DNA from 2 places in the Pseudomonas lijiangensis genome. Region 2 is predicted to be linked to the other one. Evidence: riboswitches for the same ligand, from Rfam matches in the RefSeq annotation. Region 2 holds a riboswitch; the other holds the start of a gene.
What was found. Region 2 has a riboswitch for cobalamin ahead of KQP88_RS10815 (CbtB domain-containing protein). Riboswitches for the same ligand answer to the same signal wherever they lie in the genome.

Region 1 (3,373 bases), 1.8 Mb from region 2:
CGGCAGTCCACAACTTGCCGGTATTGGGCTCCCAGTCCATGCCATTGGGGTTGCGCAGGCCCGATGCGAAAATCCGGTGCTGGCCGGTGGCAGCGTCCACTTCCCAGATCGCGGCGCGACCTTCTTCCTGATCCATGCCGTTTTCGCCAACGTTGCTGTTGGAACCGACCGTCACGTACAGCTTGCTGCCGTCCTTGCTGGCAATCACGTTCTTGGTCCAGTGGTGATTCAGCGTCCCGCCAGGCAAGTCGACGACTTTGGTGGCCTGGGCGCTGATGGAGGTCTGGCCGGTTTCATAAGGGAAACTGATCAGGCGGTCGGTATCGGCCACGTAGAGCTTGTTGCCCACCAGGGTCATGCCGAACGGCGAATTGAGGTTTTGCAGGAAGACCGTGCGGGTTTCGGCCACGCCGTCGTGGTCCTTGTCGCGCAGCAGGGTGATGCGGTTGGCGCTGGGCACACCGGCTCCGGCGCGGCCCATGACTTTTTCCATGACCCAGCCGCGCACGCCTTTGGCGTCGTCAGGTTTGGGCGGTGAATTGGTTTCCGCGACCAGCACGTCGCCATTGGGCAGCACGTACAGCCAGCGCGGGTGATCCAGCCCTTCGGCAAAGGCGGCGACCTGGGTGCCGGGTGCGGCAACCGGTTTTGCATTCTTTTCCCAACCTACGGCAGGGGCGATGTTGACGGTGGGGATCAGGGTCTTGTTCGGTTCGGGCAGTCTGGGCGAAGGGCCGGTGCCATCCGAGACTTGCAGTGTCGAAGACTCGCCGCAGGCTGTGAGGCCTCCTGCAACCAGAAGCAGCAAGGCAAGCCGGGGTCTGAGTGTGAACATGCCGATCTCCATAACGGTCAGTGGCCAGATAAAGATAGGAGGGACCTGAACTGTCGAGGTTCAATCCTCTTGTGTCGATTGACGCTCCCAGCCCAACCCTCTACCCTTCGCCGCTTGTTTCAGGTGCTTTGCAATCCTCGATTGGCAGAGTGAAACAGGGAAGCCGGTGAGGACGCACTACAACTCCGATCCCGGCGCTGCCCCCGCAACGGTAAATGAGTCAAGACTGCGCTCGATGCCACTGTGTCCCAGGACACGGGAAGGCGCGCAGATCAGGCAGATGCCTGCTCATGAGCCCGGAGACCGGCCTGATCCACTCAACAGCATCACGGCGGGCGATGCTCTGCGCAGGGCTTTGCCGTGCTGCCTGATGCTGTCCTTCCGTCTGCTTTCGCGTGCCCTCAAGCGGAGAGCTGAGATGAACGAATCCCCCGAACGTGACGAACGTCATCTGGCGCGCATGCAGCGCAAGAAGGCGGTAATGGACGAGCGCATTGCCAGCGCTCCCAACGAGTGTGGCCTGCTGCTGGTGCTGACCGGTAATGGCAAGGGCAAGAGCAGCTCGGCATTCGGCATGCTCGCCCGGGCCATGGGCCACGACATGCAGTGTGGCGTGGTGCAGTTCATCAAGGGCCGCAACAGCACCGGTGAAGAGCTGTTCTTCCGGCGTTTCCCCGAGCAGGTGCGTTACCACGTGATGGGCGAGGGGTTCACCTGGGAAACCCAGGACCGCCAGCGTGATATCGCCGCCGCCGAAGCCGCCTGGGAAGTGTCCCGTGAAATGCTCCGTGACCCCGGCATCGGTCTGGTGATCCTCGATGAGCTGAATATCGCCCTCAAGCATGGCTATCTGGATCTGGAGCAAGTACTGAGCGACTTGCAGGCCCGGCCACCGATGCAGCATGTGGTGGTGACCGGCCGTGGCGCCAAACCCGAATTGATCGACCTGTCCGATACCGTTTCCGAGATCGGCGTGGTCAAGCATGCGTTCCAGGCCGGAATCCGTGCGCAAAAAGGCATCGAGTTGTGAGTAACCCTGTATGAGAGCGCCGCGTCATTGCCCGGCAGTATTGATTGCCGCGCCCGCCTCCGGGCAGGGCAAGACCACGGTCACCGCTGCGCTGGCACGCCTGCACCGTAACCAGGGCCGCAAGGTCCGGGTGTTCAAGTGCGGGCCTGATTTTCTGGACCCGATGATTCTGGAGCGGGCCAGCGGCGCGCCGGTTTACCAGCTGGATCTGTGGATGGTGGGCGCCGATGAAAGCCGACGCCTGCTGTGGGAAGCCGCCGCCGAGGCGGACCTGATCCTGATCGAGGGCGTCATGGGGCTGTTCGACGGTACGCCATCGAGTGCCGATCTGGCCCGCCACTTCGGCGTTCCGGTGCTGGGTGTGATCGATGGCACGGCCATGGCCCAGACTTTCGGAGCGCTGGCCCTGGGGTTGGCGCGTTATCAGCCGGACCTGCCGTTCGCCGGAGTGCTGGCCAACCGGGTCGGCACCGTACGTCATGCGCAGTTGCTCGAAGGCAGCCTGACGGAAGGCCTGCGCTGGTATGGCGCGCTCTCTCGTGAAACCGGTATCGAATTGCCGAGCCGTCATCTGGGCTTGGTGCAGGCCAGTGAACTCAACGATCTGGACCTGCGCCTGGACGCTGCCGCCGATGCGCTGGCCAGCACCTGCGACGTGCTCTTGCCGCCTGCCGTGACCTTCAATGCGCCTGACCCGGTGCCTGCCGAACCTCTGCTGGCCGGTGTGCGTATCGCCATCGCCCGTGACGAGGCCTTTGCCTTTGCCTACGGGGCAAGCCTGGATCTGCTGCGGGCCATGGGTGCGGAGCTGTCGTTTTTCTCGCCGATCCGCGATAGCCACTTGCCCGAGGCTGACAGCCTGTACCTGCCGGGCGGTTATCCCGAGCTTCATCATGCAGCGCTGGCTGAAAACACGCCGATGCTGGAGGCGATTCATGCCCATCATCTGGCAGGCAAGCCGATACTGGCCGAATGCGGCGGCATGCTGTACCTGCTCGACGCCTTGACCGATGTCGAAGGGCAGCGTGCCGAGTTGGTGGGTCTGCTCAGTGGCGAGGCGGTCATGCAAAAACGTCTGGCGGCCCTGGCCCTGCAAGTGGTCGAACTGCCTGAAGGCTCGTTGCGCGGGCACACGTATCACCATTCCCTGACCAGCACCGAGTTACAGCCCATTGCCCGTGGCGTCAGCCCCAATGGCGGACGAGGCGCGGAGGCGGTGTATCGCGATGGGCGCCTGACGGCTTCCTACGTGCACTTCTATTTCCCTTCCAATCCTCAGGCGGTTGCGGCGCTGTTCACACCATGACCGATCAGGCGTTCAGTCCCCAGGAGCGGGCCGCGGTCTATCGGGCCATTGCCGAGCGCCGCGACATGCGTCACTTCAGTGGCGGCAGCGTGGCACCCGAACTGCTTGCGCGTTTGCTTGAAGCAGCGCATCAGGCGCCCAGTGTCGGCCTGATGCAGCCCTGGCGTTTCATCCGCATCAGCGACCCGGCATTGCGGGCGCA
Region 2 (3,373 bases):
GACCACCTGAACGGCATGATTGCCATCCAGTACGGCCACCGGCACCAGTGAACCGGCATAAATGATGACCGGGCAGTAATGGATCAGTCGCTGCCCCTTGACGGTGATCAGGTCCGGATCGCCAGGGCCTGCGCCGATGAAAAAGACGGTCAATGAAATCTCCTGAATCAAACGGTATTAATGAGCCGCGTATTATCGACACGGCTCGCCAAGGCAAAGGTTGCCCGGGCGTTCTTCTGGCGTGCGATCACCAGTGTTGCCGGGCTTTTGCCCAATTGGCTGGCCAGTGCCAGCGCTGCGCTTTCGGCAACCCCGTGGCAGCCCGTGTGCTGGAAGGCCGTTGGCGAGCGGTGGGTCAGTTGCGGTTCGTATTCTGCCATTTGCGACGCGCTGAAGAAGATCAGCGGCACGGACAGTTGTTCGGCCAATTCCAGCAAGCCCGGTTCGTCCTGCTTGAGGTCGATGGAGGCGAGGGCAGTGATGGCGCCGATTTCCAGGCCATGGGCTTTCAGGCTGCTTTCGATGAGCTCCAGCAGGCTCGCGGCCGGGCAGCCGCGCTGGCAACCCAGGCCTGCCACAAGGGCAGGGCCGGATTGCCCGGTGCCGTGATCAGGCGTGCAGGTCGGCATTGCTGCGACGGAACAGCCAGGCGCTGATCAGGCCCAGAGCGACCCAGAACAACGCATTGGTCAGCAGCGAAGCCAGGATGAACTGCGATTCCAGCGCTTCGGGAGCCAGGCTCTCATGAGTCAATGGCTGTGGCGCGCCAATCAGATGCGGCACAACCACAATGGCCGCGCCCAGCACCTTGAGCAGCCCGTTCTGGCCGAAGGCGATCAAGGCCAGACCGGCAGCCGTGGAGGCCGCCGTTCCGATCCACCAGTACTGGCGCAGGTTCAGGTCGGCAGCCGCAGTACCCGGCAGTTCAGGCGGCAGGCCCAGTGTCGGCGCCAGGACGAAGACCGCAAAACCGGCCAGCCCCCATAATGCGCCCTGAGAGGTGCGGCCCGGTGCGCGCAGCGTGTAGAGCGCCACCAGCATCAAGGCAAAACCCACCGCGACCACCAGATTGCCGCCGGTCGTGGAGAGAATGCGCTGCCAGCCGTCTTCCGGCTCCCAGGCTTCTTCGTCGTGGCTGTGCCCTGCGGCGGAAGCATCGGCGTGGTCATGTTCATGCACGTGCTCGGCGGGTGCCTTTTCGAAGGTTTCGGCCTGAAGAATCAGGGGCGAGACCCAGAAGCTTTGCAGCAGGGTCAGCAGCAATGCCGCTAGCAGACCGCTGAAACCTGCCGTCTGAATGATTCGCTTGAACATGGCGTCAGGTCTCAATGGCAAGGGAAGGCGGCGCTGTGGCGGGTGTCGTGAGCAGCGTTGTGAACGGCGGCGATGTGCGAGAAACCGGCGAAGTACACCAGGCAGGCGCCAAGAATCGCAGCGCTGATGGCGGCTGTCAGGCGCTGGGCCTGGGTGGACGTGGTGGTGTTCGACTGGCTGCTGCTGATGGTGGACATGGCGCTTCCCTCTGGTTTCGACAGGCAGGCATGCGCACAGGAACCTGCTGACGGACGTCAGAAGGCTTCAACTGCGCCCGCCCACCGCGGGTGTGTCATTGAGTCAGTATCGGGCCGGTCTCCGGGCTCGCGAGGGGTGTCGATATTGTGCCTCGACGCCTTCAGGATCACCTTCCCATGCCGTGGCACAGTGGTTCTGATCCTCTCTCGCTTACCGTTGCGGGGGCAGCACCGGACTGACTCATGGACAAATGAGCGCACCGGTTTCCCGTTTCACCCCGTGAGGGGCACCCGTAACAAGTCGTGTAGGAGAGCATGGCGGCCCGTGAACGTCAATCTGAACGATTGACCTGCCTTCGACCTCTGCGTAGCCTTGCGCACTTGAGGTTCTCGACCTTGTGCAAAAGGTCGGGCTAAGACGGGAATGCGGTCCAAGCCGCAGCTGCCCCCGCAACTGTAAACGGTGATTTCATTGCATGGCCACTGCGCGAGCGGGAAGGCGCGATGAATGCCTGTCCTGCCGACACGCCGCCGTAAGCCAGGAGACCTGCCTCGAACCGGGCCACAGGCCCACGAATTCTCACTACAACCGGGCGGGGTGATCCGGTGGCGAATCGATCCGTGCGCAGCGCACGGTTCTCGTCCTGCTTGCCCGCCGTATTGCCAAAGGGCATCCGATGAAAACACTGGCCAAACTTCCCGTCACCATCGTTACCGGCTTCCTGGGCTCGGGCAAGACCACCCTGTTGCGGCACATGCTCGATAACGCCGAAGGGCGTCGCATCGCAGTGATCGTCAATGAGTTCGGCGAGCTGGGAATCGACGGCGAAATCCTCAAGCAGTGCACCATCGGCTGTACCGAAGAAGAAGCCAACGGTCGCGTCTATGAGCTGGCCAACGGCTGCCTGTGCTGCACGGTGCAGGAAGAGTTCTTCCCGGTGATGCGTGAACTGGTGGCGCGTCGCGCTGATCTGGACCATATCCTCATTGAAACCTCGGGCCTGGCACTGCCGAAACCTCTGGTCCAGGCGTTCCAGTGGCCGGAAATCCGCAATGCCTGCACCGTCGATGCCGTTATCACGGTGGTAGACAGCCCGGCCGTTGCAGCCGGTACTTTTGCCGCCTTCCCGGATCAGGTGGATGCCCAGCGCAAACTCGATCCGAACCTGGACCACGAATCCCCGCTGCATGAACTGTTCGCTGACCAGTTGGCCAGTGCCGATCTGGTGATTCTGAACAAGGCCGACATGATCGACGCCGAAGGTCTGGCTGCTGTACGCGCCGAAGTCGCCGAAGAGCTGCCGCCCGCGGTCAAGGTCATCGAGGCCAGCAATGGTCGTCTGCCAATCAATGTACTGCTGGGCGTGGGGGCCGAGTCGGAGCTGCATATCGACGGTCGCAAGACTCACCATGACCATCACGACGATGAGGATCATGACGACCACGATCATGATGTTTTTGATTCGATCTCTATCAAGCTGCCCCCAGCCGAAGAGGCTTTTCTCATGAACGTGCTGAACCGTATGGTGGTCCAGCACGGTATCCTGCGGGTCAAGGGTTTTGCCGCCATCCCCGGTAAACCGATGCGTCTCTTGATTCAGGGTGTAGGGACCCGTTTCGACAAGCACTTTGATCGTGCATGGAAGGCTGATGAAGAACGTGCCACCCACTTGGTATTGATCGGCCAGGAGCTGGATGCTGTAGCGTTGGAAAAACAACTCTACGATGAGCTAGAGCGTGAAGTTTATGTTGCTCTGGAAGCGAAGCTCAATGCTGCGACTGCCGGCTGATTCATGCATTTACTGAGAACCCAGCCGGGCGGTTTCGTACCCGACGACAGCATTGCCGACCTGGGGCAGACT

Region 1: another riboswitch for cobalamin. It lies ahead of cobO (cob(I)yrinic acid a,c-diamide adenosyltransferase); the one in region 2 lies ahead of KQP88_RS10815 (CbtB domain-containing protein).

Annotation. Positions count from the first base shown of each region.
Region 1 covers NZ_CP076668.1:4,316,972-4,320,344, reverse strand. Annotated here, with positions in the region: gene KQP88_RS17955 (PQQ-dependent sugar dehydrogenase) at 1-835, opposite strand, end outside; cobalamin riboswitch at 940-1,161, shown strand; gene cobO (cob(I)yrinic acid a,c-diamide adenosyltransferase) at 1,254-1,865, shown strand; gene KQP88_RS17945 (cobyrinate a,c-diamide synthase) at 1,876-3,171, shown strand; gene bluB (5,6-dimethylbenzimidazole synthase) at 3,168-3,373, shown strand, end outside.
Region 2 covers NZ_CP076668.1:2,477,769-2,481,141, forward strand. Annotated here, with positions in the region: gene cobM (precorrin-4 C(11)-methyltransferase) at 1-153, opposite strand, end outside; gene KQP88_RS10805 (cobalamin biosynthesis protein) at 168-629, opposite strand; gene KQP88_RS10810 (CbtA family protein) at 610-1,314, opposite strand; gene KQP88_RS10815 (CbtB domain-containing protein) at 1,326-1,511, opposite strand; cobalamin riboswitch at 1,607-1,821, opposite strand; cobalamin riboswitch at 1,879-2,080, shown strand; gene cobW (cobalamin biosynthesis protein CobW) at 2,189-3,301, shown strand; gene cobN (cobaltochelatase subunit CobN) at 3,305-3,373, shown strand, end outside.